DNA from 4 places in the Rhizobium sp. BK312 genome. Region 4 is predicted to be linked to each of the others. Evidence: predicted binding sites of a transcription regulator. Region 4 holds the regulator's gene; each other region holds the start of a gene.
What was found. The regulator PhoB, encoded in region 4, activates phosphate uptake and scavenging genes when phosphate is short. The targets are predictions, from matches to a motif close to TGTCATNNANCTGTCAT.
Positions count from the first base shown of each region.

Region 1: a site for PhoB is predicted at 2,807-2,823, ahead of FHT85_RS11065 (acid phosphatase). Genes of this name have one in related genera too.
Region 2: a site for PhoB is predicted at 2,690-2,706, ahead of FHT85_RS02115 (DapH/DapD/GlmU-related protein). Genes of this name have one in related genera too.
Region 3: a site for PhoB is predicted at 4,599-4,615, ahead of FHT85_RS15125 (DUF1045 domain-containing protein). Genes of this name have one in related genera too.

Region 1 covers NZ_JACHZP010000003.1:498,115-505,980, forward strand. Annotated here, with positions in the region: gene pssA (CDP-diacylglycerol--serine O-phosphatidyltransferase) at 81-941, opposite strand; gene FHT85_RS11060 (phosphatidylserine decarboxylase) at 1,064-1,762, opposite strand; gene FHT85_RS11065 (acid phosphatase) at 2,069-2,767, opposite strand; gene FHT85_RS11070 (ABCB family ABC transporter ATP-binding protein/permease) at 2,895-4,781, opposite strand; gene FHT85_RS11075 (LysM peptidoglycan-binding domain-containing protein) at 4,986-7,031, opposite strand; gene FHT85_RS11080 (TIGR00730 family Rossman fold protein) at 7,187-7,810, shown strand; gene rarD (EamA family transporter RarD) at 7,839-7,866, opposite strand, start outside.
Region 2 covers NZ_JACHZP010000001.1:430,695-438,560, reverse strand. Annotated here, with positions in the region: gene FHT85_RS02125 (outer membrane protein assembly factor BamD) at 59-928, shown strand; gene recN (DNA repair protein RecN) at 941-2,614, shown strand; gene FHT85_RS02115 (DapH/DapD/GlmU-related protein) at 2,745-3,377, shown strand; gene FHT85_RS02110 (CDP-diacylglycerol diphosphatase) at 3,483-4,223, opposite strand; gene ligA (NAD-dependent DNA ligase LigA) at 4,569-6,719, shown strand; gene FHT85_RS02100 (GNAT family N-acetyltransferase) at 6,762-7,298, opposite strand; gene FHT85_RS02095 (ArsR/SmtB family transcription factor) at 7,630-7,866, shown strand, end outside.
Region 3 covers NZ_JACHZP010000005.1:59,087-66,952, reverse strand. Annotated here, with positions in the region: gene FHT85_RS15150 (pyridoxamine 5'-phosphate oxidase family protein) at 1-85, shown strand, start outside; gene phnC (phosphonate ABC transporter ATP-binding protein) at 310-1,164, shown strand; gene phnD (phosphonate ABC transporter substrate-binding protein) at 1,260-2,171, shown strand; gene phnE (phosphonate ABC transporter, permease protein PhnE) at 2,238-3,218, shown strand; gene phnE (phosphonate ABC transporter, permease protein PhnE) at 3,227-4,573, shown strand; gene FHT85_RS15125 (DUF1045 domain-containing protein) at 4,763-5,449, shown strand; gene FHT85_RS15120 (alpha-D-ribose 1-methylphosphonate 5-triphosphate diphosphatase) at 5,465-6,604, shown strand; gene phnN (phosphonate metabolism protein/1,5-bisphosphokinase (PRPP-forming) PhnN) at 6,601-7,206, shown strand; gene polA (DNA polymerase I) at 7,288-7,866, opposite strand, start outside.
Region 4 covers NZ_JACHZP010000005.1:425,667-433,532, reverse strand. Annotated here, with positions in the region: gene FHT85_RS17015 (GcrA family cell cycle regulator) at 144-680, shown strand; gene phoB (phosphate regulon transcriptional regulator PhoB) at 770-1,453, opposite strand; gene phoU (phosphate signaling complex protein PhoU) at 1,485-2,198, opposite strand; gene pstB (phosphate ABC transporter ATP-binding protein PstB) at 2,250-3,065, opposite strand; gene pstA (phosphate ABC transporter permease PstA) at 3,081-4,415, opposite strand; gene pstC (phosphate ABC transporter permease subunit PstC) at 4,412-5,893, opposite strand; gene FHT85_RS16985 (substrate-binding domain-containing protein) at 5,956-6,975, opposite strand; gene phoR (phosphate regulon sensor histidine kinase PhoR) at 7,175-7,866, opposite strand, start outside.

The sequences.
Region 1 (7,866 bases), on a different contig from region 4:
TAAGGAAGACTTGCAGACTTGTGGTTGCGGCGCAGCGAAGCTGCCGAAGGGCTGCCGCGCGGCAATTTAATATGCCGTCGTTAGATATGCCGGCCGATGTCGTCGTTGGAATCGTCGACATTAGGATCGGCGGGGCCGTTGATGGTGTAGGTGCCGTATTTCTTCGCCCAGGAGCGCGCACCGAAGGGCAGGGACAGCAAATAGATGACGACGGTCACGACCATGACATGCCATGTATAGCTCATCAGCAGCGCGACATAGACGACAAGGCCGAGCATGATTGGCAGCACCAGATCGCGCCTTACGCCGTTGCCTTCCGATTTGCCGGACCATACGGGCAGACGGCTGACCAGAAGAAAGCCGATGAGGACGGTGTAGGCAGCGCCCCATAAGGCGAAGGTGCGGTCCGGCGTCACGCCGAGAAAGCCGAGATAAACAGGCAGCAGCACCAGCATGGCGCCGGCAGGCGCGGGTACGCCGACGAAATATTCCGACTGCCAGGAGGCCTTGTGCTCGCGCTCGGCCATGACGTTGAAGCGGGCGAGCCGCAGGCCGGCGGCGATCGTGTAGATCAGTGCCGCGATCCAGCCGAGCGAACGGGCCTGATCGAGAAGGAAGACGTAGACGACGAGCGCCGGGGCAACGCCGAAGTTGACGATGTCGGCGAGCGAATCCATCTGCGCGCCGAACTTCGAGGTGGCCTTCATCAGCCGCGCGACGCGCCCGTCGATACCGTCGAGGAAAGCGGCGACCAGCACGGCCACGACGGCAAGCTCGTAGCGGTTTTCGAAAGCGAGGCGAATGCCTGTCAGGCCCGAGCAGATCGCCAGCACGGTGATCATGTTCGGCACGATCAGCCGCAACGGAATTTCCCGGAGACGCGGTCCGCGTGCTTCGTCGTTGGGCCCGTGTGGCTCGAAAGGCGGAAAAGGCGTCTTCATCTCGCTCGTGTTCCTAGAGCAATTCCAGCAAAAGCGCGAAGCAGTTTTGTGTCCGGAATTGCGTGAAAACAATGGTGTAGAGTATTTCCGTACCTCAGTTTAGGGGGGAAATACTCTCGGATTCAGCTGCGGCGGCTAAGGGTTGCGCCCTTGGCCGAGCCGAATTCGGCAATAACGGTTTCGCCGGCGATCGCCCGCTGGCCGACGGCAACGCGCGACGAAGCACCTTCCGGCAGGAAGACATCGAGGCGCGAGCCGAAGCGGATGAGGCCGATGCGCTCGCCGGCATCCAGCGGCTCGTTCGGATGAACGAAACAAAGAATGCGCCGGGCAACGAGGCCGGCAATCTGCACAACGCCGATTTCGCCATGCTTTGTTTCGATCACGAGGCCGTTGCGCTCGTTCTGTTCGCTGGCCTTGTCCAGTTCGGCATTGAGGAAGCTGCCCTGGCGATAGGCGACGTTGGTGATGCGGCCGCGCATCGGCGAACGGTTCACATGGCAATCGAAGACGTTCATGAAGATCGAGATACGCAGCATCGGCAGGCTGCCGAGGTTGAGCTCAGCCGGCGGCGTCACCATCTGCACGCTCGAAACCTTGCCGTCTGCCGGCGATATCGCCAGATCATCGTCCTGGGGCGTCAGGCGTTCGGGATCGCGGAAGAAATAGGCGCACCACAGCGTCAGGATCAGGCCGATCCAGAAGAGCGGTTTGAAGATCCAACCGAGCACCAGCGACGCGACGAAGAAACCTGCAACGAAGGGATAGCCTTCCTTGTGGACGGGAACGATGACATTGCGTACGCTGTTCATCAAGCTCATCTATGGCCTACTCCGTTAGGGCATTCCCGCCAGGAACCAGGCTCCGGTTCTCCGTCAAGATCATGCCAGTCAAAAGAATGAGAACAAGATAAGCGGTCTTGCTCTGAATACCAGTCGAGCGTGACTACAGGCAAACTCTGTCATGGGCAATGCTTTCGCACACTCGTCCTCAACGCAATCCGTGTCGAACAAGATGCCAACGTTCCCCGGACTTGAAAAGTGTAGCCTATGGAAACCCGGGTGGGACGCAATGAAAAGGCCGCCGATGACGGCGGCCTCCTATGTTCTGCGTCGGCCGATCGGAAATCAGAGGCCGAGAGCAGCGCGGAGTTCCGCCTTGGCGCCTTCATACTCGGTCTTGTAATCGTCATGCGTCATGATGGTTTCGGCGATGACGGTGCCTGCAATGCGGCCCGCTTCGATATCGGAAGCATAGTGGATACCGCCGACGATGCGGTTATGGCCGTATTCCCAGGCGCGTGCCATGATGGCAGGGCGCTTTTCCGGCACCATATTCGCAAGCACGATGCCCATCAGCGTGCCGACCGTGGTGTGGCCGGACGGATAGGAGCCGGATTTGGAGAGCGGTACGATCGGCTTGACGAGATCGCTGTAGAGGTGCGGGCGAGGGCGTTTCCAGACGTCCTTAGCCGGGTCGACGACGGCGCCTTCGGTCTCGACGACGCGATCGAAGAAGGCCGAAAACTTCGGCAGGTTTTCCTTGGTGAATTTCGGGCTGTCGATGACGTCGGAGAAGCGCCAGACGTTCTCTTCGGCATCGGCCACGGCGCGAGCCGCCATTTCCGGCGTGCGGGTCACCTGGATCGTTAGGATTTCGCCGAGCTCCGCCTTCATCTGCGCGGAATCATTGGCGGGTGGCGGCGGCAGCAGATCGAGAAGGTTGATCTCCTTGGCATCGGCGAAAGGTTTGGCATCTTCGGCGAAAACCGGCGAGGCTAGGCCGACGACGAGCAACAGGCTTAAAGCTTTGGCAAAAGTACGCATTTGGGGGCTCCCTTCAAAAGACCCTCGTACCTAGCAAGCTGTCATCTCAGTCTCGTGACAAAAATCGGTGAATAACTGCTACGCCTCGGTGCTGCCATGGGAAAGGATTCAATGCATCCGCAGTTTTTCACCTTGCCGGCGCCAGGCGGTCGATAACGCCCAGGTCGTCGTTCTCGCGCACCTGCTTCAGATGCTCCTCGGCCTGCGTCGCCTCGCGCTGGCGGTTCCACATGGACGCATAAAGCCCGTTCCGTGCCAGCAGTTCGGCATGTGTGCCGCGCTCGGCGATCACGCCGCTTTTGAGCACGATGATCTCGTCCGCGCCTATAACGGTCGACAGGCGGTGAGCGATGACAAGCGTCGTGCGGTTCTTGGAGACGACGTCGAGGGCGGCCTGTATTTCGCGTTCGGTCGTCGTATCGAGCGCAGAGGTCGCCTCGTCGAGGATCAGAACGGGCGGCGATTTAAGAACGGTGCGCGCGATCGCCACGCGCTGCTTCTCGCCGCCAGACAATTTGAGACCGCGTTCGCCGACCTTGGTCTCGAAGCCTTCCGGCAGTTGACGGATGAAATCGCCGATCTGCGCGATCTCCGCGGCCGCCGTCACTTCCGCCTCGCTTGCGCCCGGCCGGCCATAGCGGACGTTGTAGGCGATGGTGTCGTTGAAAAGCACGGTATCCTGCGGCACCATGCCGATGACCTTACGCAGGCTCTTCTGTGTGACGGTTCGCAGATCCTGGCCGTCGATGGTGATCGTACCGCTTTGCACATCGTAGAAACGATAAAGCAGGCGCGACAACGTTGATTTTCCGGCGCCTGAAGGCCCGACGACGGCGACGGTCTTGCCTGCCGGAACTTCGAAAGAAATGCCCTTCAGGATCGGCCGGGCCGGATCATAGGCGAAATGTACGTCCTTGAACGCGATCGCGCCATTACCGATGACAAGTTCCTTGGCGTCAAGCGCATCGACCACCTCGGGCTTGACCTCGAGCAGATCGAACATCTCCTCGATATCGGTCAGGCCCTGGCGTATTTCGCGATAGACGAAGCCGATGAAGTTGAGCGGCACGGAAAGCTGCAGCAGCATGGCATTGATGAAGACGAAGTCACCGACCGTGTGTTGGCCGTTCAGGACCGACAAGCCGGACATGACTAGCATCACCGTCGTGCCGAGGCCGAAGATCAAGCCTTGGCCGAAGTTCAGCCAGCCAAGTGACGTCCAGACGCTGGTGGCTGCCTTTTCATATCGCTCCATCGATTGATCGAAGCGTTTGGCTTCCATTTCCTCGTTGCCGAAATATTTGACCGTCTCGAAATTCAGCAGCGAATCGATCGCCTTGGTGTTGGCGTCGGTGTCGCTGTTGTTCATCGTCCGGCGGATGGAGATGCGCCAGTCGCTCGCCTTGACGGTGAACCAGATGTAGAGCCAGACCGTGACGGCCGTGACCGCGAGATAGGAAAAGCCGTAGCCGCGCCAGAAGATAATGGCGGTCAGCAGGAATTCGATGAAGGTCGGAAACGTGTTGAGGATCGTGAAGCGGACGATCGTCTCGATGCCCTTGGTGCCGCGCTCGATGATGCGCGAGAGGCCACCAGTCTTGCGCTCCAGATGGAAACGCAGCGAGAGCTCGTGCATGTGCACGAAGGTCCTGTAGGCGAGTTGGCGCACCGCATATTGGCCGACACTCGCAAACAGCGCGTCGCGCAGCTGGTTGAGGCCGAGCTGGATCAGGCGCGTCGCGTTCGTGGCGATGATCAAGGCGACAGCGCCGACCAAAAAGGCAGGCAGAATGCCCTGCATGTCGAGCTTGCCGTTCAGCGCGTCGACGGACCATTTGAAGAAGTAGGGGACCAGCAGCAGGAAGAATTTCGAAACCAGCAGGAAGACGGTCGCCCAGACCACCCGCATCTTCAGATCCATGCGCCCGCTCGGCCACATATAGGGCCAGAGATTGACGATCGTGTTCAATGGATTGCTGGAATCCGCCGATATGGTTTTCTTCTGGCCTGCCATGTACGTCTCCGGCGAATAATTGAGCAGCCGGGCGTGGCAGCGTTTGCACAGCCGACTTGCAAGCCTTCACAGCCAAGACATGGCCATTGCACGAAGGCTATGGGGTCGGGGGACGCTTATACTATTTTCATGCCGTATAAAAGCAGCGGCCAGGCGTTGATGCACCTGGCCGCTGTCAATGTTCACGACGGACCGTCGTTGCTGCTAGAGATGCTCGCCCGAAAGCCGCTTGCGGTGAAGCGCCTCGGCATTCGGCAATGCATCCTTCGGCAGGCCGAAGACCTGACCCGGCAGGATCCGGTCCGGATTGTTGATCTTGTCCTCATTGGCCAGATAGATCGTCGTATAGCGCACTCCCGCACCGTAGATGCGGCGCGAGATCTGCCACAGCGTATCGCCGCGACGGATAATGACGGCATTGGTGTCCTGCGACAGCGGTGCCTGCTCGAGCGTCTTCGGCTCGTTGGACGAGACTTCGGCATTCGGCTGTGCTGGCGCCGTCTGCGCCGGCGCCGTGATAACGGCGATCATCTGTTCGAGTCCAGGCAGCGCGGCGCCGACCGACTTCGGGTCCTTCGGCAAGGCGACGAGAGCAGCTAGCGCCTTGCCGGCCACGCTGGAGGCATCGGCCGCAGCCTTCTTGAGCGCGGCGCTGGCGTTGATGGTCGGCCGGAATTCGGAGAGCGACTTCAACGCGATTTCCGTGCCGGAGCGGGCGGCTGCGAGCTGCTCCGTATTCGGTTGCTTACCGTCGGTAAAGAGGCCCTTCAGCAGCGCGAAAGCCTTGCCGGCGCCTTCCTTGAGCTTGGCAAGCTCGCCCTCGTCGAGCGGTACCATGTTTGCCGTGGTCGCTTGCGCTTGACCATTGGCGGCGGGCGTCTGCGCCGCAACCGTCACCTGATTACCCTCGGGGCGCGTGAAGTTGACGCTGGTCCGCACCACGACTTTGCCGGCACCGTCAAGCACATCGACGCGGATCTTGTGATCGCCGACGGCCAGAGGCATGGGTCCGTCTACGACGAAGTGACCGTCCGCACCCGCGACGTTCTCACCGATCAGCTTTTCGTCGGCATAGGCTCGGACCTTGGCATTCGGCTTCGCGGTGCCGGCAACGAAGATATGGTCGTTTTCGATCTCCACCGCATTGACCATGACGTCCTGATCCGCTTCCGCCTTTGCCGCCGGCGGCGTTGCCGTGCCGGCTGCCGGATTGGCGGATGCGATCGCCGTACCATCCTGTTGCAGCTTGGCATCTGTCGTGGCTGCTGGCTTGTCCGTCGTTTTGGCCTGAGTGTCGGCTGCGGACGCGTCCTGTTCGCCGGCGGTCACGCGGCCCTGTTTGGCGGAAGGCGCGGTGATGATGCGGCTTGCAGCGCCTGGCTTGGACACCATCGCGAGGACCTGGCTGGAATTGTCTTTCGGCACGGAGACAGTGGCGACTTCCTCGGAATTGACAGCCTTGCCGTCCTTGCCTGTAGCGCGCAGCACCAGTTCGTGGTCCCCAGGCGGCAGCGGATTGTCGAGCACGGCGGCAAAGTCGCCGCTCGGGCCGGCATTGGTGGTGGTGACGACCTTTTCGCCGTCGACGATTTCCAGCTTGGCATTCGGCTCTGCCGAACCAGCAATAACTGTCGAGCCATCCGGCTCGACGCGCAACACGTCGAATGAGGGTACGCGAGGATTGGCAGCCGCGTTGGTCTCGGGCGCTTGTTGGCCTGTCAGCGCTGCGAAAGCCTTGTCGATCGCTGCACTCGCTTCGGCGGCATTGTCGGGGAGAGACTGGATGATGGTGAGCGCCTTGCCAGCGCCGTCCTGTACCTTCTTCACAAGCCCCGTGGTCGCTGCGTCGATTCCCTCAGGAAGCGCGAAGCCGACGATCGATTGCAGGGCGTTGGTTGCCTTCGTCTTTGCGGCCGTGAAGGTATCCTGGGACGGTGTGTTGCCATCCTTGAACAGCGCCTTGAGATCGGCAAGCGAGGTGGTTGCCGCACCCGTAAGCTCGGTCAGTTTCTTGGTGAGATCTGCGGTATTGGCGGCATTCTGCGCGGTTTTGGTCGCGTTCTGTGCAGTCTCGCCGGCCTTCTGCGCGTTTTGGTCGATGGTGTTCTTCACCGTGTTGCTGGCTTGATTGACCGCATCGCCGATCGGGGTCTTGTCACCGTTGATGCGCGGCATCACGAAGAAGACCATCAACAGGGTCGCAATTGCCAACACCAACAGAGCCAGCCACCCGGCACGGTTCTTCATCATCAGTCATCTCCACGCGGCGAAGTCGTCGCAACTCCTGAAATTGCTAGCGATTTCGGCTGCTTTTACAAGCTTTCTCAGCCATTTTCGCATGTCCCGGCACAAGTTTTCCTTTGAAAAATCTTGACTGAGCATCTGCAGCATAGTTGTTTGCATCCATGACCGACGATTCCACGCCAATTCGAACCATTTGCGTCTATTGCGGCTCACGGCCGGGGCGCGATCCCTCCCACATGGCTGCCGGCCGCGAACTGGGCAAAAGCATTGCCGAAAACGGCCTGCGCCTGATCTATGGCGGCGGAACAAAGGGCATCATGGGCGCTGTCGCGAGCGGCGTGCTATCGCACGGCGGTCAGGTTACCGGCATCATTCCGGAATTCCTCGTCGATATGGAAGCGACGCGCCATTCGCTCGGTCAGCTCGACGAGCTCATCATAACGCCTGACATGCATGCGCGCAAACACGGCATGTTCGAACGCGCCGACGCTTTCGTGGCATTGCCGGGCGGCATCGGCACCTTGGAAGAGATCGTCGAGATCATGACCTGGGGTCAGCTCGGCCGTCACGAAAAGCCGATGGTCTTCGCCAATATCAACGGTTTCTGGGACCCGATGATGGAACTCATCCGCCATATGACGGAAGAGGGCTTCGTCCATACCGCCCACCGCGTCCAGCCGCTGGTTATCGACAAGATCGCCGATATTATCCCGGCCATCCGCAAGCACGCTGCGGAGGTACCCGGAGATCGCGGCGGCGAAGAGGCCGTCATTTCCAAGCTTTGACTGGGGATCTGCTAACCAGGCCCGCTGGTTAGCCTCCTCTACTCTGACGCAGCATC
Region 2 (7,866 bases), on a different contig from region 4:
GAAACGCCAGCGAGAGAGAACGCCGTCTCCGCAACGACGGTTATGGGACAGTCATCCGATGGGTTTTGCAAGGTCTGAACGCATGAATATCACAGCACGGGCTTTGCTCGTATCGTTCCTTCTGGCCGGTACCGGTGCGGTGGTGACAGGGTGTAACACGAAGAAGGATATCGACATCACCAAGCTTGGTGTCGAGACCGATCCGCCGGAGATGCTCTACAATCAGGGCCTTGCCAACATCAAAGCTGGCAACATGACGGAGGCCGGCAAGAAGTTCGATGCCATCAATCAGCAACAGCCTTTCTCCGAATGGGCGCGCAAGGCATTAGTGATGAGCACCTTCGTGAAATACCGCACAGGCCGGTATGACGACGCGGTGCAGACCGGTAATACCTATCTCAAGCAATATCCCGGCTCGGAAGATGCCGACTACGTGCAATATCTGGTCGGCTCGTCCTATGCCAAGCAGATCGTGGACGTGACGCAGGACCAGCGTGCTGCACAGCAGACGATCGAGGCGATGACCAAGCTCGTCAACACCTATCCGAAGTCGCAATATGTCAGCGACGCTCAGGAAAAGATCCGCTTTGCCAAGGACCAGCTTGCCGGCAAGGAAATGCAGGTCGGCCGTTATTATCTGGAGCGCAAGGATTATCTGGCTGCTATTTCCCGCTTCCGTGTGGTGGTGGAGCAGTATCCGACGACGAACCAGATCGAAGAAGCGCTGGCGCGACTCGTCGAAGCCTATTATGCAATGGGTATTGTTCCGGAAGCCCAGACAGCCGCCGCGGTTCTCGGTCACAACTATCCGGACAGCCGCTGGTATAAGGATTCCTATCAGCTGCTGCAGAAGGGTGGCGTTGAGCCGAGCGAAAATTCGGGCTCCTGGATTTCCAGGGCGGGCAAGAAACTTCTTCTTGGGACGTGAGATTGAGCGCAGATGCTGATCCAGCTTTCGATCCGCGATATCGTTTTGATCGAGCGGCTGGATCTTGCCTTCGAGTCCGGGCTTTCGGTTTTGACCGGCGAGACGGGTGCGGGCAAATCCATCCTGCTTGACAGCCTGTCGCTGGCCCTGGGCGGGCGTGGCGATGGCGGGCTGGTGCGCCATGGCGAAGAGCGCGGCCAGGTGACCGCTGTATTCGATGTCGGCACGCAGCATCCGGCCCGCAAGCTCCTGCGCGAAAACGGCATCGATGATGACGGCGATTTGATTTTCCGCCGCGTTCAATCCGCCGATGGCCGCACCAAAGCCTTTGTCAACGATCAGGCCCTCAGCGTTCAGCTCATGCGCCAGATCGGGCAGCTTCTCGTCGAAATTCATGGTCAGCACGATGACCGCGCGCTCGTCGACACGGATGCGCACCGCATCTTGCTCGATGCTTTCGCTGGTCTCGCTGATGAGGCACAGGAAGTCGGCAGGCTTTACAAGATCTGGCGCGATACCGATCGCACGTTAAGGAAGCACAGAGAGCAGGTGGAGCGGGCTGCCCGCGAGGCCGACTATCTTCGCGCCTCTGTCGAGGAACTGGGGAAGCTCTCGCCGCAAGATGGCGAGGAGGACGAGCTTGCCGAGACGCGCTCGCGGATGATGAAGGCCGAGCGCATTGCCGGCGATATTGCCGAGGCTTCGGAATTTCTCAACGGCAATGCATCGCCCGTGCCGCATATCGCCTCGCTGGTGCGCCGGCTGGAGCGCAAGAGTCATGAGGCGCCGGGCCTTCTGGAAGATACCGTCGCATTGCTGGACGCCGCTCTCGATCAGCTTTCCAACGCGCAGATGGAGGTTGAAGCCGCGCTGCGTAAGACGGAATACGATCCGCGCGAACTGGAGCGGGTCGAAGAGCGTCTCTTCGCGTTGCGGGGCGCCTCGCGTAAATACTCCGTGCCGGTAACGGAATTGCCGGCCCTGGCCGCACGCATGATTTCGGATCTCGCCGATCTTGATGCCGGCGAAGAGCGGCTAGCGCGTCTTGCTGCCGAGCTTTCCTCCGCCAAGGCAGATTATGACGTTGCAGCGCGCAGCCTGTCGGAGAAGCGCCGGCACGCAGGCGAGGCGCTTGCCGCGGCCGTCATGGCCGAATTGCCGGCCCTGAAGCTCGAGCGTGCGCGTTTCATGGTGGAAATATCAAGCGATCCCGAAGCCGGAACGGCCGATGGGATCGATGTCGTCGAATTCCACGTTCAGACCAACCCCGGTACGCGTCCAGGCCCGATCACCAAGGTTGCTTCCGGAGGCGAGCTGTCGCGCTTTCTCTTGGCATTGAAGGTTGCGCTCGCCGATCGCGGCTCGGCGCCGACCCTCGTATTCGATGAAATTGACACCGGCGTCGGCGGTGCGGTAGCGGATGCGATCGGCCAGCGGCTGAAGCGTCTGTCCGATCGCGTGCAGGTGCTGTCGGTTACTCATGCACCGCAGGTCGCCGCTCGTGCTGCAACGCATCTGCTGATCTCCAAGGGACCGGTTGCGGACGGCTCGGAAAAGATTTCCACGCGCGTTGCTACCATGGAGCCGAAGGATCGCACCGAGGAAATCGCCCGCATGCTCGCGGGCGCTTCTGTGACCGAAGAGGCGAGAGCGGCCGCCAAACGCTTGCTGGCCGGCAACGGCTGATCTCGCGACTGTCCATGGAGCAGATATCGGCGACGATCTGCCACGGACATCTCGCTCGGTCTTTCGGCAGTCCTGCGTCACATATCCTTCATCGTCTCCGGCTAGGCAGGCTAGAATCCGGAGACCGTCAATGCACTCGACCGCACAGCCAAATCGCCCCAAAATCGCGGAAACCGTTATCCACCCGACGGCGAATATAAGAGATTCGCGGGTGGGCATGTGCTGCGAGATTTTGGAAGACACGTCTCTGCACACGGTCGAACTTGGGGATTTCTCCTATCTCGGGCCGCGCTGCATCGTCGGTGATTCAACGATTGGAAAATTCTGCGCCATTGCGGCAGAAGTCAGAATCGGCGCTCCCAATCATCCGATGGACCGCCCGTCCATGCATCGCTTCACCTATTGTCCGGAATATTACTCGGTGGACGCCGTGCGGGATCATGCGTTTTTCGATCGGCGCAAGCAGGATCGCGCTATTATTGGCAACGATGTCTGGATTGGTCACGGCGTGATCGTTCTGCCAGGCGTAAAGGTGGGAGACGGTGCCGTGCTTGCAGCAGGTGCGGTCGTCACCAAAGATGTCGAACCCTATACTATTGTCGGCGGTATTCCCGCCAAATTTATTCGAGAGCGGTTTACGCGAACCGTCGCAAAGAGGCTTGCGTCCATCGCCTGGTGGGATTGGCCTTTCGAAACCATCATGGCGCGGCTTGCCGATTTTCAGACAAGCGACATTGAGGCCTTTTGCGAGCGCTGGTCTTGATCTGCTCCTAAAGACGGACGGTCAGCGTTTGCCAGTGATCTTACGAAATCGGACCGTAGGCTGTGAACGAGTTCGGCCGATGCGCGAACTTCTGCGCGACATGCATCAGAGCCGGCACTTAGGATCGATCATATCCTCCGCGGACCCGCGGGATTTGTGTGCTTTGTTTATTCTCGCCAGAACATAGAAACCATGCTGCCCGTCAGGCAATACGGCGCCAAAGACGCCGACCACCACGTTTTCCATATTTGAACGGGCGCCATCGATGCCATCCGCGACGAGCTGCAGGGGGTTCAAATTCGAGAGGTCATCGGCCATGTGGAAACTTGCCCACCAGCCGGCTCGGGTCTTCAGGTCCGTAAACCGGCCGCTTTCAATCTCCGTCACATGAGCCTTCAAGAGCGCCCTGAAGCGAGGTGTCTCGCACCCCATATGAATGTGAAGCCGATCTTGCGTGCGCCAGCTGGCGGCGTTTATCGCCAGAGCAAAATTCTGCCTCGAAGCCTTCGCTGCACGCGGATCGATTGCCGATAACTCTTTCCACGCTTCCTCAAAATAGTTCGGCGCTCCCGTGGTCAGAAGGCGAGGGTCCTCAATACCGGGAACGTCGGCGAGGGGCGCAAGAATGGTTCGTTCTTTGTCAGCCGGTTCGCGAAGGACAACATAGGATGACAGCGGATCCGGCGACTCCACTATCTTGAGGCACGGATATGGCGACCCCGTCAGGGTGGAGTTGATCTCACAAGCTCTAACGACCAGCCCCAAGGCAGAGCGGCTGACGAACGAGCTCATAATCAACACTGCACCGATGAGAGAAATGGAGAGAACGGCAAGACGATACTTCATGCGTGATTTCGAATTTCTGCTGACGATCCGATCATTTCCAGAGGTCTCGCTCTCATAATAACTTATCTTAAATCCCCTGTGATACTCGGGAAAGAGCCGCTGCTCGGGAATTGGAAAGAGAATTCCACCAAGGCTGGCTCGATGCTGATATCTCCCGCACCTGTAACATCAAGAACGACCGATCATGGCGTAAAGTTGTCGTGAACGCTACCATGATGGTCATTGGCATTCGGTAACTGAAATGCAGATTTTTCCCTTTGTTTTTACGTGCTCCGGGGCGAAAACCGCTTCGCACTTTTTGCTGAAGTGCTCTAAAACATCTCCGAAATCGGGGAGTGTAGATTCATGAGCACCGAACAGAAGCCCGTGGAAGATTTGAGCGAAGAGGAAGCGGCCGCAGCGCTTGCCTATTTGGCTGCAGAGATCGCGCGCAACGACGCACTTTATCATGGCAAGGATGCGCCGGAGATTTCGGATGCCGAATATGATGCGCTGAAGCGGCGCAATGATGCGATCGAGGCTCGGTTTCCCGCATTGATTCGCGCTGATAGCCCCTCGCGCCGGGTCGGTGCCGCACCCTCGGAGACCTTTGCGCCTGTCGTCCACGCAAGGCCGATGCTCTCGCTCGACAACACCTTCTCGCAAGAAGATGTCGAGGATTTCGTCGCCAGCGTCTATCGCTTTCTCGGTCGCCTGCCTGATAATTCCATCGCCTTCACGGCGGAGCCGAAGATTGACGGTCTTTCCATGTCCATCCGCTACGAGAACGGCCGCATGGTGAGCGCCGCGACGCGCGGCGACGGCACGACAGGCGAGAATGTCACCGCCAATATCAGGACCATCAAGGAAATCCCGCAGACCTTGCCTGCGGGCGCTCCCTCGGTCGTCGAGGTGCGCGGTGAGGTCTATATGGCCAAGAGCGACTTCCTGGCGCTCAACGCGCAGATGGAGGCCGAAGGCAAGCAGACCTATGTCAATCCTCGCAATACGGCCGCCGGATCGCTGCGCCAGCTCGACGCGAAGGTGACGGCCAGCCGCAAGCTGAAATTCTTCGCCTATGCCTGGGGCGAGATGTCCGACATGCCGGCGGATACGCAATACGGCATGGTGCAGACCTTCAAATCCTGGGGCTTTCCCGTCAACCCGTTGATGGAGCGCTTGAATTCGGTTGCCGATATTCTCGCGCATTACGATCAGATAGGGCTGCAACGGCCGGATCTCGATTACGATATCGATGGCGTCGTTTACAAGGTCGACAGCCTGGAACTGCAGGCTCGCCTTGGTTTCCGCTCCCGCTCGCCGCGCTGGGCGACCGCGCATAAATTTCCGGCGGAACAGGCATTCACGCGTTTGGTCGATATCGATATCCAGGTCGGCCGCACCGGCGCTCTGACGCCGGTCGCGCGCCTCGAGCCGATCACCGTCGGCGGTGTCGTGGTGACCAATGCGACGCTTCACAATGCCGACTACATCAAGGGCATCGGCAACAAGGGCGAGCCGATCCGCGATGGCCGCGATATCCGCGTCAGTGACATGGTGATCGTCCAGCGCGCAGGCGATGTCATCCCGCAGATCGTCGATGTCGTGCTGGAAAAGCGGGAAGCCTCGAGCGCGCCCTATGAATTCCCCAAAGTCTGCCCGGTTTGCGGAAGCCACGCGGTGCGCGATATCAATGAGAAGACTGGTAAAGTCGATGCCGTCACACGTTGCACCGGCGGGTTCATCTGCCGGGCGCAGGCGACCGAGCATCTCAAGCATTTCGTTTCACGCAATGCCTATGACATCGAGGGTCTGGGCTCGAAGCAGATCGATTTCTTCTTCGAGAGCGAGGATCCGGCGCTACAGATAAAGACCGCGCCTGACATCTTCACCCTGGAAAAGCGTCAGCAGACATCACTGACGAAGCTGGAAAATATCGATGGTTTCGGCAAGGTCAGTGTTGGCAAGCTTTATGCCGCGATCAATGAGCGGCGCCAGATCGCCCTGCATCGCTTCATCTTCGCGCTCGGTATTCGCCATGTCGGCGAGACGACGGCGAAGCTTCTGGCGCGTTCCTACGGCACCTATGCGGCCTTCGAGGCAGGGATGAAGGAAGCGGCCCCCCTTAGCGGTGACGCATGGAACGACCTCAACAATATCGAGGGCATCGGCGAGGTAGTGGCGCGCGCCATCGTCGAATTCTACAAGGAGCCGCGCAATACCGAGGTCATCGCGAAGCTCCTGGAGGAGGTGAAGCCTCAAGAAGCGGAGCAGCCGGTGACCTCGGGCAGTCCGGTGGCCGGCAAGACCGTCGTCTTTACCGGCTCTCTGGAAAAATTCACCCGCGACGAAGCCAAGGCGAAGGCCGAGAGCCTGGGCGCCAAGGTTTCCGGCTCGGTGTCGAAGAAGACCGATATCGTCGTGGCGGGGCCGGGCGCCGGCTCGAAGCTGGATAAGGCGCGCGAGTTCAATGTCCAGGTCATGACCGAGGACGAGTGGCTGGATTTGATCGGCTGACGATCGGAGCGGCGGAAATCCCGTCCGCCGCGCCTTGATTGCTCAGAATTTTAGCCGTGCCATCGTGAATGCATCCACATATTCGCCATTGCGGAAACCGAAGGCACGCAGCCGGCCTTCGGTCTCGAATCCGAATTTTTGGTAGAGCTTGATCGCTGGCGCATTGTCGACATAGACGGTCAGTTCCAGCCGCTTGATTGCCAGCCAGTTGTCTGCGGTATCGATGAGGGCGCCCAACAATGCGGAGCCGATGCCGCAGCCCGTAAAATCGTCATGCACGCCCATACCAATACTACCGCTGTGGATCCGGCGGCCGGCAAGGCGGTTCAGGCCGGCATTGCCGACAATCCGCCCGTCAAGCACGGCGACAAGGCCGGTCGAATTGGGCGATGATTTCTCCAGCCAGTGCCGTGTTTCCTCGACGCTTTGAAAGGGCAGGCGAAGCGTGCCGGCGCGAAAGCCGGGTAGATTGGCCATGGCAGCAATTCCTTCCGCGTCGGATGGGTGCGAGGCACGAATCTCTAAAGCGCCAATCTTGCCTGATCGTCGTTTGGCGGGTTCTTGCTCTTTGAAAGACATGGGCTCTCCTTGATATTGATGAGGAGAGCAAGGAGGCTTCAACCCTGCTCGCCTCGGCAGGGTTGAGATGGATCGCGGTCAGCTTAGCGCAACACAGCTTCCACTCGCCCTGCAAAGGGAGAGATGGTGTGAAGGTGCATTACTGTGGTCCGGTTTGCGATCATGGGCGGATGATCCGATGTGGCGCGGAGGTTGTCAATCGTTCCTGGATAAATCCTTCGATTGCCGTGTCTTTGAGGCGCAATGCGATTGCCTCGTCTGCATGCTACTTGACAGGCAACCATTTGGTTGCTTATAAGGTCGTAAAAGGCAACCAAATGGTTTCGTATCCGTGGATGATGATGCAGTCTTCAAGGCGCTGGCGGATGCCAGCCGGCGGCAATTGCTCGACAGGCTTCATGAGCGGAACGGGCAGACCCTGAACGCCCTCTGCGAGGATTTGGACATGAGCCGACAGGCAGTCGCCAAGCATCTTGCCATTCTGGAGGAGGCCAATCTGATTTCCTCGGAGAAGCATGGGCGAGAGAAGCTACATTTCATCAACGCGGTCCCGATCAACGGCATCGCC
Region 3 (7,866 bases), 370 kb from region 4:
GGGTCCTGATGGCATTGAAGAATATCGGCGCGAGAAGAATAGCTTCAGCATGGACGGCCTGCCGACAGGCATGTTTGACGGCTAAACTTAGCGGAAAGCCCTCAGCCGGCTAATCTTGCAAAAACGACGGGAATTGTAACAGCAGTTACATAAAACTGACATCGGAGCTTCATGAAGCGGGACTAATCGGTTGCCTTGTGATTGGCGCCGACCCCGTCGAAACTCCCTTCGAGGCAGGGGCATGCGCCCATTCTTAGCACCGGTACCGCTGAAATTTTTGCAGCCCGGCAGCCGCGAAAGGGAAGCACTATGTTCGAACTCAGGAATGTCTCGCGCCGGTTTGGAAACAAGCTCGCTGTCGATTCCGTGACTTTGGACATACCGCAGGGACAGATGGTCGGCGTCATCGGCCGTTCCGGCGCCGGCAAGTCGACTTTGCTGCGCATGATCAATCGCCTCGCCGATCCGAGTTCCGGTTCCATCCATTTCGCCGGCACCGAGGTTTCGAAGCTCAGCGGCCGTGCGTTGCGCAGCTGGCAGCGCGATTGCGCCATGATCTTCCAGCAGTTCAACCTCGTTCCGCGCCTCGACGTGCTCACCAACGTCATGCTCGGCCGGCTGAACCAGCGTTCGACGGTACTGAGCCTGCTGTCCGTCTTTTCCCGTGAGGAACGCATTGAAGCCATCGCGGCACTCGAGCGTCTCGGCATCGAGCAGACGGCCCTGCAGATGGCCGGCACACTTTCGGGCGGCCAGCAGCAGCGCGTCGCCATCGCCCGCGCCCTTATGCAGCAGCCGAAGATGATGCTGGCCGACGAGCCAATCGCCTCGCTCGATCCCCTCAACGCCAAGATCGTCATGGATGCGCTGCGCGACATCAACGAACGTGAAGGCATCACCGTCATCACAAACCTGCATACGCTGGATACGGCGCGCAACTATTGCGAACGCATCGTCGGCATGGCAGCCGGTAAGGTCGTCTTCGACGGCAAGCCAACCGATCTGACGGCAGCCGCCGTCAAAGAAATCTACGGCACCGATAAGGACGGCGCCGGCATCGACGAGAGCATGACGTCGACATCCATCAATATCGCCGATCAGGCCGCGCAAGCCGCGGCGACTGAATCTGCCGGCCCGCAACCGCTGGCACTGGCCGGTCTCTGAGAGGGACGGCCGGGATCGAAGGCCCGCGTCAAGGGCGCATTTCTTCTATCAGATCGAAGACATCCGGGGACACCGGTTAATCAGGAGACGAACCCATGTTGAAGAAAGCACTTTTTGCCGCTACGGCGCTGGTTGCGCTCGCAGCCGGCGCTGCTGCCAACGCAGCAGACCTCAAGGAATTCCGCATCGGCATTCTCGGCGGCGAAAACGAAGCCGACCGCCTGCGCAATTACGCCTGCCTTTCCGACCACCTGAAGAAGGAATTCGGTTTCGAGAAGGTTTCGCTGTTCCCGGCTGCCGACTATAACGGCGTTATCCAGGGCCTGCTCGGCGGCACGCTCGACTTCGCCGAACTCGGCGCTTCCGGCTATGCAGCCGTCGCCATCAAGGACCCGAAGGCCGTTACCCCGATCCTGACCACGCAGCAGACCGACGGCTCCACCGGCTACTACTCGATCGGCCTCGCCCTCAAGTCTTCCGGCATCAAGACGATCATAGACGCCAAGGGCAAGAAGCTCGGCTACGCCGATCCGGACTCCACCTCGGGCTACCTCGTTCCCCTCACGCAGATTCCGAAGACCACCGGCGTGCCGAACGACAAGTTCTTCGGCTCGACCCAGTTCAACGGCGGCCATGAAAACAACCTGCTCGCCGCCTATGACGGCAAGGTCGACGTCGCTGTCGACGATTCCTCGGGCGTTGGCGATTTCAAGGACGGCTTCACCTCCGGCACCTTCCGCAAGGAAGTCGACAAGGGCGCCGTGGATCCGAACAAGCTCGTCGAAGTATGGCGTTCTCCGCTGATCCCGAACGGCCCGCTCGTCGTTCGCAACGCTCTCGGCACCGAATGGCAGACGAAGCTGACGGACTTCTTCATGAAGCTCCCGACGGCCGACGCCAAGTGCTTCAACGCCATCGAAGGCGGCGACTTCAAGGGCTACGTCAAGGTTACCCCGGACTTCTACAACGCCGTCATCGACGTTCGCAAAGCTGCCATCGGCGGCTGATCCGCATTCCGATAATTGGGCGGCCGGCAACGGCCGCCCTTTTGCTATTCACAGAGGCTTGACTTCATGACGATCGCCGATACGCACCCGAACATGCAGAGCGCGCCACAGAGCGCCAAGGAGATCGGCGACGCCTGGAACAAGATGGTGGCCAAGCGCCGCCTCTACACCGGCATCGGCCTCGTGATCCTGCTCGCCGCCTTCGTCAGCTCGGTGCGCTTCGCCGACGAAAACAACGCCGGACATTTCTTTGATCGCCTGCCGCATCTCTTCGATTTCCTGAGCTGGCTCATTCCAAAGGACTGGTCGGACGTCTATCGCGCGCTCTTCGATCTGCCGAGCCCGAATGGAGCCAATGGCGCCGGCGGCGAGGAGTTCAATTTCCCGCTCGGCCGCGTCTATGTCTGGGGCAATTTCTATATCCCTGAATATTTCGAGCTGATGATCATCACGATCAACGTAGCGCTGGTATCGACCATCATCGGCGTCGTCTTCGCCGTGCCTTTGAGCTTCTTCGCCGCCCGCAACATGTCGCCATCCAATCCGATTCGTCTGGTGACCAAGCGTATCATGGAACTTCTGCGGGCTTTTCCCGAGATCGTCATTGCCGGATTGTTTTCGGCGATCCTGTCGATCGGCCCGATCGCGGCCATCATCGCCGTCGGCCTGCATACAATCGGCGCGCTCGGCAAGCTCTTCTACGAAGTGGTCGAGAACATCGACATGAAACCGGACGAGGGCATGCGCGCCGTCGGCGCGAGCTGGAGCGAGCGCGTGCGCTTTGCCGCCCTGCCGCAAGTGCTGCCGAACTTCATGTCCTACGCGCTGCTGCGTCTGGAGATCAACGTTCGCGCCTCCACCATCATCGGAGCCGTCGGCGGCGGCGGCATCGGCGAGGAGCTCAAACTTGCGATTTCACGCGGCTTTGGCGCCAAGACATTGGCGCTGGTGTTGCTTCTCTTCCTGACGATCATCGCCGTCGATCAGTTTTCTGCATGGCTCCGCCGCCGTCTGGTGGGCGAACATGCCTTCCTTTTGCAGCATTGAGGTTGACCATGTCCATCATCGACGCCAGCCGCATGCAGGAAATCGAAGCGCGCTATCCGGAGGTTCTTCACCGGTCCTTCCGCCAACGCTTCGGTGCGCTGATGATGTTCATCGGCATTGTCCTCTACGGCATTTATGCCGCGTGGTTCTTCGATCTGCCGAAAGTCATTTCGGAAGCACATTGGGAGCGCGTCGGGATCTATCTTAGCGAATGGGTGAGCTATGACGTGCAGCCGGAATTCCGCATCTCCGGCGACAAGATCACCATTAAGTATCCGCGCTTTTCGCCTTTGGGCGACAATCCCAATCCTGACTGGGTCAAGACCAACCCCGATGGCAGCATGACCGTTTCCGTCAGCGGCACGAGCCGCACGGTAACCGTAACCAAAACGCAGGCTATCGTGACTGCGCACGGCATTACGATCCCGATCGATATCGCCGGCGATGCGCCGAAGATCATCGGCTCCGAGCCCGTACCCAGCTGGATGACCGTCTATGACGACAACATCCTGGTCAATCTCGGCTTTGCCGGCGATGCCAGCATTTCCACTGATCGCGTGAAGATCCGCAAGCGCTTTCTTGGCTGGGCCAACTTCGTGTTCGACACGCATTCGCCCTTCTTCGACAAGCCGGCGAGCGAAGTCATCAGCCTCATCGTTTCGGGGCCGCGGCTGGACCCTGCCCAGTCCAACCTCTCACTGGCCTTCGACAATATCTGGAACAATGGCGCGTGGCAGCATGGCGACGTCTGGACCAAGCTGTTCCAGACCATCGTCATGGCGTTCCTCGGAACACTCCTCGGGTCGCTCGTAGCATTTCCGCTCGCCTTCCTGGCGGCCCGCAACATTACCCCGAACCGGCTGCTCAACCAGATACTGAAACGCCTCTTCGACTTCCTGCGCTCGGTGGATATGCTGATCTGGGCGCTGTTCCTGACCCGCGCCTTCGGCCCCGGCCCGCTCGCCGGCAGCGGTGCGATCTTCCTCACCGAGACAGGCACGCTCGGCAAGCTCTATTCCGAGGGGCTTGAGAATATCGACAACAAGCCGCGCGAAGGCGTGAAGTCTACCGGTTCGCCGACCATTCTCGTGCATCGCTACGGGATCATGCCGCAGATCGTTCCGGTCATCGTCAGCCAGACGCTCTACCAGTGGGAATCGAACGTGCGCGGCGCGACCATCATCGGCGCCGTCGGCGCGGGCGGTATCGGGCTCAAACTTTGGGAAGCGATGCGCACCAACGCGAACTGGGAAAACGTCGCCTATATGGTGCTGTTGATCCTGATCGTCGTCTTCCTGTTCGATGCCGCATCCAACGCCTTGCGTTCGCGGCTGATGGGTGCGCGAGCGAAATAAAAAAGATCGGGAAAAAATCATTACGCATCATCATTCTGTCACGGGAATCCGGTAGCGCAGGCCGGCAAGACCGCAGCGGTCAAGCTGGCTTTAGCCGGATTCGGACCGTTGCTGCCTTGCTGCTCTTGCGGTTTGTCGCAAATCACCCAACAGTGTCCCGCGCAGCCGATTTTTCCAAGGAATGCAGCCTTGCGCTATGCTCTCTATTTCACGCCGCCCAAAGAAGATCCGTTGACATCGCTTGCCGCCCGCTGGCTGGGCCGTGATGCATTTTCGAATGAGATTTTTTCCGACAAGGCCATGGCGCCGCTGCCGGAAGGTCATGCCGAACTGACGGCCGATCCGCGCCGCTACGGCTTCCATGCCACGCTGAAGGCGCCGTTCGAGCTAGCCGCTTCGGTGACCGAGCGAGATCTCCTCGATGTCGCCGCCGAATTCGCCTCGCAGACCAAGGCTTTCACCATTCCGGAGCTTGTACTTGGCCAGCTCGGCCATTTCTTCGCGCTCGTGCCCAGCACCGTTTACGAGCCGTTACAGGATTTCGCCTCGCGTGTCGTGAAAACCTTCGAGCCTTTGCGCGCACCGCTTTCGGACCATGACATCGCAAGGCGCAAGCCGGAAGGCTTGACGGAGCCGCAGCGCGCCAATCTGCTGCGCTGGGGCTATCCTTATGTCAATGACGAGTTCCGTTTCCACATGACGCTGACCGGTCGGGTTCCCACGGAGCGTCAACCCGAACTACAGGAAATTCTGCGCCATCGCTTCGCCGAACATACCGGCAAGCCGCTCGATATTTCCGGCCTCGCCGTCTTCGTCGAAGAAGAGCGTGGCGCTCCCTTTACCGTCCGTTCCTGGCTGCCGCTTGCCGGCGCCTAATATGAAAGAGCCGATATGACCAAAGAAACCGTCCTTTCCAACGCCCGCATCGTCCTCGAAGACAAGATCGTCGAAGGTTCCGTGCTGATCCGTGACGGTCGCATTGCCGCCATCTCCGAAGGCAAGTCCGATATCGGCGAGGATTTCGAGGGCGATTATCTGATCCCCGGTCTGGTCGAGCTGCATACCGACCATCTGGAGGCGCATTATTCCCCTCGCCCGGGCGTTCGCTGGAACAAGACGGCGGCGATCCAGGCGCATGATGCGCAGATCGTCACCTCGGGCATTACGACCGTGTTCGACTGCCTGCGCATGGGCTCGGACGAGGACGGCGGTTTCGAAAAAGGCGAGATGCGCGATATGGCCGATGCCATCCAGGCGGCCCAAAACGAAGATCGCCTGCGCGCCGATCACCTGATCCACCTGCGCTGCGAAGTCTCCTCCGACAACGTCCTTGACCACTTCCAGGATTTCGAGAAGGACCCTTACGTCCGTCTGGTTTCGCTGATGGACCATGCGCCGGGCCAGCGCCAGTTCCAGACGATGGATCAGTACATCTTCTACTATCAGAAGAAGCGCGGGCTCAGCGACGAAGCCTTTGCCAAGTTCGTCGCCAAGCGCCAGGAGGAATCGGCCAAATATGCCACGCCGCATCGCGACGCGATCTCCAAGGTCTGCGCCGAACGCGGCATAACGGTTGCCAGCCATGACGACGCGACGCTCGCCCATGTCGACGAAGCCATCAACTACGGCGTTCGCCTGGCGGAGTTCCCGACCAGTATCGATGCCGCCAAGGCTTCCCACGGTGCCGGCATGAGCGTGCTGATGGGCGCGCCCAATATCGTGCGCGGCAAGTCGCATTCGGGCAATATCGCCGCCCGCGACCTCGCCGAACTCGGCGTACTCGATGTACTTTCCTCCGATTACGTGCCGCTCAGCCTGTTGCATGCCCCCTTCATCCTCGCGGACGAAGTCGAGGGTATTTCGCTGCCGCAGGCGATCGCCATGGTGACGGCGACGCCCGCAAGGACCGTTAGCCTGAACGACCGCGGCCGCATCGCAGAGGGCCTGCGCGCTGATCTCGTGCGCGTCCGTCGCGATCATGGCGTTCCGGTTACGCGCTCCGTCTGGCGAGAAGGACGCCGGGTGGCATGAGCGCAAGCGCCAATCTCGAGCCGGCTAATCTCGGCCTGACGGATGCGACAGCGGGCACGCTCGCCGTCGTCGTCGGCCCGAGCGGTGCCGGCAAGGATACGCTGATGAATCTGGCCGCCCAGCATTTCGCCGGCCGGCCGGATGTCCACTTCGTTCGCCGCGTCATCACGCGCGACGGCGATGCTGGTAACGAAGACCACAGAAGCGTCTCCGACGCCGATTTCGATGCGATGGAACAGGCCGGCGCCTTCGCCGTCTCCTGGGAAGCGCACGGCCTGAAATATGGCATTCCGGCCGACGTCTTCGACGAGCTTGCGCAGGGCCATCTGGTGATCGCCAATGGCTCACGCTCGGCGCTGCATCACTTCCAGAGCGCATTTCCACGTCTGAAGGTCATCAACATCACGGCGACACGCGAAGTGCTGGCCGAGCGGTTGATGGCGCGCGGACGCGAGAGCCGCGAAGACGTGCTGAAGCGGCTGGAAAGAAGCTCGCTGACCGTTGAGGGCAGCTACGACGTCGCCGATATCGACAATAGCGGCACGCTCGAAGAGGCCGAGCGCGCCATTATTTCGGTGCTGGAAATGCTGATCGGCAAATAAGAGTATTTAAGCTGCCCAATCTCGCCCTTGGCGGCGAGAAAGCAATTTCACCGACTTAGGAATGCGACACCCGATATAGCCTCAATGCGCCTCATCCCAATTGTGGGCAGCGCGCGCATCGACCTTCAGCGGCACGGCCATGTCGACCGCCGGCATGGCAGCGTTTTCCATGACGGAGACGATGATCGGCGTCGTGCGCTCGACATCGGCATCCTCGACTTCGAAGATCAGTTCGTCATGCACCTGCAGGAGCATGCGCACACGATCGCCGAGCCCGGCCGCAGCCAGAGCCGGCTCCATCTTGATCATCGCGCGGCGGATGACGTCGGCGGCCGATCCCTGGATAGGGGCATTGATCGAGGCGCGTTCGTTGAAGGCGCGGACGGAGGGGTTGGACGAACGGATTTCCGGGAAATGGATGCGGCGGCCGAAGATGGTCTCGACATAGCCCTTGTCGCGCGCCGCCTGCTTGGCGCCTTCCATGTAATCGCGGATGCCGGGGAAGCGCTCGAAATACCTCTTGATATAGTCGCCTGCTTCCGAGCGCTCGATCGAGAGCTGGTTGGCGAGACCGAAGGCGGAGATGCCGTAGATGATGCCGAAGTTGATCGCCTTGGCGCGGCGGCGCACCTCACTTGGCATGCCATCTACCGGCACGCC
Region 4 (7,866 bases):
GCCTCACACTAGGTTAAAAACCAATTGCTAGACTGCATGCGGCGGAACTAGTCACCACAATTTTAGAGCGTTTCGCGCCTCGATACCATGCGAGGCAATGGTGAGGGATTCTGCCATCGGAAACGCGACAGCGGAGACAGGGCATGAATTGGACAGACGAACGCGTCGAGAAGCTGAAAAAGCTATGGTCCGAAGGATTGAGCGCCAGCCAGATCGCTGCGCAGCTCGGTGGCGTGAGCCGTAATGCCGTTATCGGCAAGGTACATCGCCTGAACCTCCCCGGCCGAGCGAAGGCGGGCGGCACGACAACCGCAGCGCGCACGCCGAAGCGCAGCGCAGCGGCACCTCGCGCTGCGACCTACGGATCGCGCGTTGCTACCCGCACGGTGGTTGCCCGCCAGCAGGGCGCAACCATGCTGAAGGAAGAGATCGAGATCGATTCCGTCAACGAAATCCAATATCGCCCGGCATCGAACGTCGTCGTTCCGATCTCCCGCCGCCTCGGCCTGACGGAACTGACGGAGCGCACCTGCAAGTGGCCGGTCGGCGATCCGCTGAAGGACGATTTCCATTTCTGCGGCAATGAGAGCCCAGATTCATCGCCTTACTGCACCTACCATCAGCGCCTGGCCTACCAGCCGGTGCATGAACGGCGTAGGCCGGCCCAGCCGCGTGGCTGAGAGGCTTGATGACTGAGATAAAGAAACGGGCCCTTGAGGCCCGTTTTCTGTTTCCGCCGCTATGTTGATGCCTGATCGGGTATCCCCGCTCAGGCCTCCATGGAATAGCCCGCGCCGCGAACGGTGCGAATGACATCCTGCATATTGGAGAAATTGAGCGCCTTGCGCAGGCGGCCGACATGGACGTCGACCGTGCGTTCGTCGACGTAGATATCGTGACCCCATACGCCGTCGAGCAGCTGCGAACGCGAGAAGACGCGGCCCGGCGAGGACATCAGGAACTCCAGCAGGCGGAATTCCGTCGGCCCCAGCCGCACTTCGCGGCTCTTGCGGTGGACGCGATGGGTTTCGCGATCCAGCTCGATATCGCCGCAGCGCAGCACCGTGGAGAGAACCTCCGGGCGGGCACGCCGCAGCATCGCCTTGACGCGAGCCATCAGCTCCGGCGTCGAGAACGGCTTGACGACATAATCGTCCGCGCCGGTCGAAAGCCCGCGCACGCGCTCGCTTTCCTCGCCGCGGGCCGTCAGCATGATGATCGGCAGGCGCTCCGTCTCCGGCCGCATACGCAGCCGGCGGCAGAGCTCGATGCCCGATACGCCGGGGAGCATCCAGTCGAGGATCAGGAGATCGGGGATGCGCTCCTGGAGACGCAGCTCGGCCTCATCGCCTCTGAGGATCGTGTCGACCTCGAAGCCTTCGGCCTCAAGATTGTAGCGCAGCAGAACGCTGAGCGCTTCCTCGTCTTCTACAACAGCAACTCTCGGAACCATGCGCCTATGGTCTCCTTTCTTCGCTTTCGGATTATTCGGTCACTGCGCCGACGGTATTGGCGGTATCGTCCTTCGGGCGCTCGCCTTCCGGCTGCGCGCCCGTCGCCATGTAATAGATCGTCTCGGCGATGTTGGTGGCATGGTCGCCGATGCGCTCAATGTTCTTGGCGCAGAAAAGAAGATGCGTGCAGGTGGTGATGTTGCGCGGATCTTCCATCATGTAGGTCAGCATCTCGCGAAAGAGCGAGGTGTACATGGCGTCGATTTCCTCGTCGCGTTCGCGGATCGACACGGCCTTGTCCGGCGAGCGGGTCGCGTAGACATCCAGAACTTCCTTGAGCTGGCTCAGCGCCAGTTCGGAGAGATGCTCGATGCCGCGGGCGAGACGGCGCGGGACACCGGTGCCCTGGACGGCGATGACGCGCTTTGCGGTGTTCTTGCCGAGATCGCCGACGCGCTCCAGATCGGATGCGATGCGGATCGAGCCCATGATTTCACGCAGATCCGCCGCCATCGGCTGACGGCGGGCGATGGTAACGATCGCCTTGTCGCCGACTTCGCGCTCGGCATGGTCGAGAACGACGTCGTCGGAGATGACCTTCTGGGCCAGGGCAGCGTCGCTGTTGACCAGCGCGCGTACGCTGTCGCTAACCATCTGCTCTGCCAGGCCGCCCATTTCAGCAATGCGGCGCGTCAGGAACTTCAGGTCTTCGTCATAGGCAGAGAGAATGTGAGTGGAGACCATTTTTCTATCCTCAAGGTGAACTGTGTGAAATGAGCCGCGCGCCTGATATCATCAACCAAAACGGCCCATGATGTAATCCTGCGTGCGGAAATCGTCGGGATTGGTGAACATCTTATCGGTGTCGTTCTCCTCGACCAGGTGGCCGAGATGGAACATTGCGGTACGCTGCGAGACGCGGGCTGCCTGCTGCATGGAATGCGTCACGATGACGATGGTGAAATTCTCCCGCAGTTCGTGGATGAGATCCTCGACCTTGGCGGTTGCGATCGGATCAAGCGCCGAGCATGGCTCGTCCATCAGGATGACCTCCGGGCTGACCGCGACGGCGCGGGCGATGCACAGACGCTGCTGCTGACCGCCCGATAGGCTCGTGCCGGCATCATGGAGCCGATCCTTGACCTCGCCCCAGAGACCGGCCTTCTGAAGACTGCTCTCGACGATATGCTCGAGATCGGCCTTTGAGCGATGCAGGCCATGGATGCGCGGGCCGTAGGCGACGTTCTCATAGATGGACTTCGGAAATGGGTTGGGCTTCTGGAAGACCATGCCGACGCGGGCGCGCAACTCCACCACGTCGATGCTGTCGTCGTAGACATCCTGATCGTCGAGCGTGATCTTGCCGGTGACCCGGCAGGTCTCGATCGTATCGTTCATGCGGTTGAGGCAGCGCAGGAAGGTGGACTTGCCGCAACCGGAAGGGCCGATCAAAGCCGTGACGGTATTGGCGCGGATCTTCAGATTGACGTCGAAGAGCGCCCGCTTGTCGCCGTAGAACACAGAAACGTCCTGGCCGATCATCTTGTAGGGGATCGTCATCATCTTCCTGGACAATGCTTTTTCGCTGGCGGCTTCCGTCATCATGTTCATTTCGTGCGCCCTCCCTTACCAGCGCCGCTCGAAGCGGCGGCGCAGCAGGATGGCGCCGATGTTCATCGCGACGAGGAAGAAGAGAAGCACGATGATGGCGCCGGACGTCCTTTCTACAAAGGCCCGCTCGGCTTCGCTCGCCCACATGTAGATCTGCACCGGCAGCGCCGTCGAAGGATCGAGCGGCGATGCCGGATAGTTGGCGACGAAGGCGACCATGCCGATTAGAAGCAGCGGCGCAGTCTCGCCAAGCGCGTGCGCAAGCCCCAGGATCGTGCCTGTCAGAATGCCGGGCATCGCAAGCGGCAACACGTGATGGAAGACCATCTGCATGCGCGATGCGCCAAGACCGAGCGCTGCGCTGCGGATCGACGGCGGCACGGCCCGCAACGCCGAGCGTGTGGCGATAATGATCATCGGCAGCGTCATCAGGCTCAGCACGAGACCGCCGACCAGCGAGGCCGAGCGCGGCAGTCCCATAATGTTGATGAAGACCGAGAGACCCAGCAAGCCATAGACGATCGAAGGGACGGCCGCGAGATTGTTGATGTTGACCTCGATCAGGTCCGTCAGCCGGTTCTTCGGTGCGAACTCCTCCAGATAGATCGAGGCGGCGACGCCGACCGGCAAGGCAAGCACGAGAACGGTCAGCATCAGGTAGAACGAGCCGATCAGAGCGACGCCGAGCCCGGCGGCTTCGGGCCGGCTCGAGTTGCCCGACAGGAAGAGACCGCTGTTGAAGGCCTTGTAAAGCGCACCGCTTTCGCTGAGTTGCTTCATCCAGGCGACCTGGCGGTCGGATATCTTGCGATCCCTCTCATCGACTGTCAGATCGATCTGGCCCTTGTTGGCTGAATCGATATTGGAGCTGGCAAGGAAGGTGACGTTCTCAGTCGTCCCTATGATCGAGGGATTGGCGACGACCTTGTCGCGCAATGCGATCCTGGCACTGTCCGACACCATGGCCGTCGCCTCGCGAACGAGCGCGCGATTGGCGGGATCGATGCTCAAGACTTTCACCAGCGCGTCCCGCACCAGTATCGGGTAGTTGGCTGATATCAGCACCTTCGGATCGCTGGCGCGCCTGGCTGCGGGGTCGATCACCTTCTCGGTGAATTCGATCGGTAAGGTGATCGAGGTCTGAACGAAGGCAGTATAGCCTGTGCGGACGACGGTCGAGACCAGGATGATGAGGAAGACGAGACCGAAAATGACAGCCGTGATCCCATAGGCGCGAAAGCGGCGCTCGGCGGCATAGCGTTTTTTGATACCGATATCACGGCGCACCGACGCACCCGGCGTCAGGCCACGCGGCATGTTGAGCTGAGAGGAGGATACGACGTCGCTCATTCGTATTGCTCCCTATATCGACGGACGATGTAGAGCGCATAGACGTTGAGGCACAGCGTCAGGAAGAACAGCGTGATCCCGAGTGCAAAGGCGACGAGCGTCTGCGGCGAGGTGAACTCCAGATCGCCGGTCAGCTGGTTGACGATCTTCACGGTGACAGTCGTCATCGGTTCGAAGGGATCGAGCTGCATGCGCGCGGCAACGCCGGCTGCCAGCACCACGATCATGGTTTCACCGATCGCCCGCGACGCGGTCATCAGCAGTGCGCCGACGATGCCCGGAAGGGCGGCGGGCAGCAGAACACGCTTGACCGTTTCCGACCGCGTGGCGCCGAGGCCAAGCGAACCATCGCGCAGCGACCGCGGCACGGCCATGATGATATCGTCCGACAGCGAGGAAACGTAAGGGATGAGCATGACGCCCATGACGAAGCCGGCCGTCAAAACGCTCTGTGCCTCGATAAAGCCTTTATAGTCGCCCGTCATCAAGCCATCGATCTCGGCTGAGATATCGCGCAGGAAGGGGCCGACGGTGACAAGGGCGAAGAAGCCGTAGACGATCGTCGGGATGCCGGCTAAGACCTCCAGCATGGGCTTGGCGACCGAGCGGACGCGGGCCGAGGCATATTCGGCCATGTAGATCGCCGCGAACAGGCCGATGGGCACAGCAAAGAGCATGGCGACGAGCCCGATATAGATCGTGCCCGCCAGCAGCGGGATCAGGCCGAAGGTGCCTGAAGTCTGCGTGCCGGCGCCGGCGAAGCGCGGGTCCCAGACCGTGCCGAAGAAGAACTCGCTGGCTGGCACCATGCTGAAGAAACGCGCCGCTTCCGAAAGCATTGAAACGACGATGCCAACCGTCGTCAGCACCGCGATGGAGGAAGCGACGATCAGGGCTCCGAGAATGACCTGTTCCACACGATTGCGGGCGCGAAAACGTGGGGCGATGGCACGAAGGCCGTGGGCTGCGCAAAGCAGCGATAGGGCGATTGCCGCTGCCGACATGACCATGCGGCTCGCTTCGCGCATGCCATTATATTTGTTGGCAGCGTCGATCATGTAGCCCGTGGGGCGAACGGCGAGCGGAACGCCCTTCTGCGCCAGCAGCAACTGAAGATCAGCCTTGCCGCCATCGACATCGGCGAGCTCCTGGCTCTCGAGCATGCGCATCCCGCGGGCGATGCTGCGCACCATGCCGTAGCTGAGATTGAGCTCCGCCTGCGGCAAAGACCTTACTTCCTCGGGAAAGGATTTCGTCACTACGCGATCGATCACAACGGGGCTGACGATCAGCCAGACGCAGACGAGCGCGAGAGCGGGAAGCACAGCCCATATAGCGGCATAGGCGCCGTGATAGCCGAGCCGGGAATGCATGGACGAGGACCTGCCGCCCGATAGCGCAGCCGCCCTCACCCGCCCCAGCACGAAAGCGGAGGCGCCGAAGACCGACAAGCAGAGCAGCAGCAGCGATACACTCATTCCCATTCCCCGGCGAACCCCGGCACAGCGGAAAGCCGCACCGGCGCTCGACCCTTCAGCATTCACATAATCTTCCCGACCGCGACATCCTTACGGATCTGGTCGCGCTCAGCATCCGGCGCCGGCACGAGGCCATATTCCGCCAGCGGGCCGTCCGGTCCGATCATCTGATCGCTCGTGAAGAAATCGACATATTCCTTGAGCCCCGGGATGACACCCAGATGGGCCTTCTTGACGTAGAAAAACAGCGGCCGCGATACCGGATAGGTGCCATCGGCAATCGTCTGACCCGAGGGCACGATGCCGCTGACGGTGGCAACCTTCAGCTTGTCGGCGTTGTTCTGGAAGAAATACAAGCCGAACACACCGATGCCGTGCTTGTTGGCATTGATGCGGGCCAGCGTCTCGGGATAGTCGCCGTCTATATCAACAGCGGCGCCGTCCTTGCGCACGGCAACACATTTTTTTGCCTGCTGAGCAGCATCGGAGACTGCGGCCTTGATGACATCGGCTGCGCCAGAAGCCTTGCAGCCGGCGGCAAGCACCTTCTCTTCGAAGACTTCGCGCGTGCCGTGCTTCTCACCCGGAATATACGTAGCGATTTCAAAATCCGGCAGCGATGGATTGATCTCAGACCACTTCTTGTAGGGATTGGCGACGAGCTTGCCATCGACGACCACTTCGGCGGCAATTGCCTTATAGAGATCGACGGGTTCGAACCTGATGTCTGGATTGCTCTTGTCGAAGGCAAAGACGATGCCGTCATAGCCGATCTTGATCTGCTGGATATCGGTTACGCCGGCGGCCTTGCAGGCTTGGACTTCGCTGTCCTTGATCGGGCGCGACGAATTGGCGATGTCGATGGAATCCGTTCCGACACCCTTGCAGAATTCCTTCAGGCCGGCTCCGGAGCCGCCGGACTCGACCACAGGAGTCTTGAAATCGGTAAAGGTCTCGCCGAAGGTTTCGGCAACGATCTTGGCATATGGAAATACGGTCGATGAGCCGGCGATCTGAATTTGATCGCGGGCGGTTGCAGTGCCGACAAGGGCAACCGATGCAACCAGCGCAAGAACGGACATTTTCAAAGCATTCACAACCAATCCCCCTGATGAGCTTTGAAGAGCGCCGAGGTGGAGGCCACATCCACTTTTTCAGCAGTCCATTCTTACTGGCGAAAACACCGCCCTTTTATGTCAGGCGAGTGAAACAATTATGACAGATTATGTGGCTGATATTATTTGGATAAATCGCCATCCGAATGAGGACGTGAGGAACCTCTCAGAAGCGGACCGTAAAATCGGTTCCTTTTCCGACTTCCGACTTTACGATCAGCCTGGCACGGTGGCGGGTCAGGATATGCTTGACGATGGCAAGCCCGAGACCGGTCCCCTTCTTGGACCGGCTGTCCTCAACGTTAACGCGATAGAAGCGCTCGGTCAGGCGCGGCACATGTTCTGCGGGTATGCCCGGCCCCTTGTCCGAGACGACCACTTCGACGGCCTGGCCGGCACCGCTGAGTAGCGAAACTTCCACCGACTTGCCTTCCTGGCCGTATTTGCAGGCGTTCTCGATCAGGTTCTCGAAGACCTGCACCAGCTCGTCTCGATCCCCCAATACCTCCACCTTGCCCACCGGCAAATGCAGATTGATGCTCACGTCGAGATCCCCCGCAAGCGGCAGCAGAGAGTCACGCACATGACCGAGCAAGGGGACGAGATCCACCTTCTGATCCGGCGCGATATGCGACTTCAACTCCAGACGCGACAGCGACAGGAGATCGTCCACCAGCCTGCTCATGCGGGTCGTCTGATCGAACATGATGCCGAGGAAACGCTGCTGCGCCTTCGGATCGGCTTTGGCAGGCCCCTGGATCGTCTCGATGAAGCCGCGCAGCGATGCCAAAGGCGTGCGCAATTCATGGCTGGCATTGGCGACAAAGTCCGAACGCATGCGATCGATGTGGCGCAACT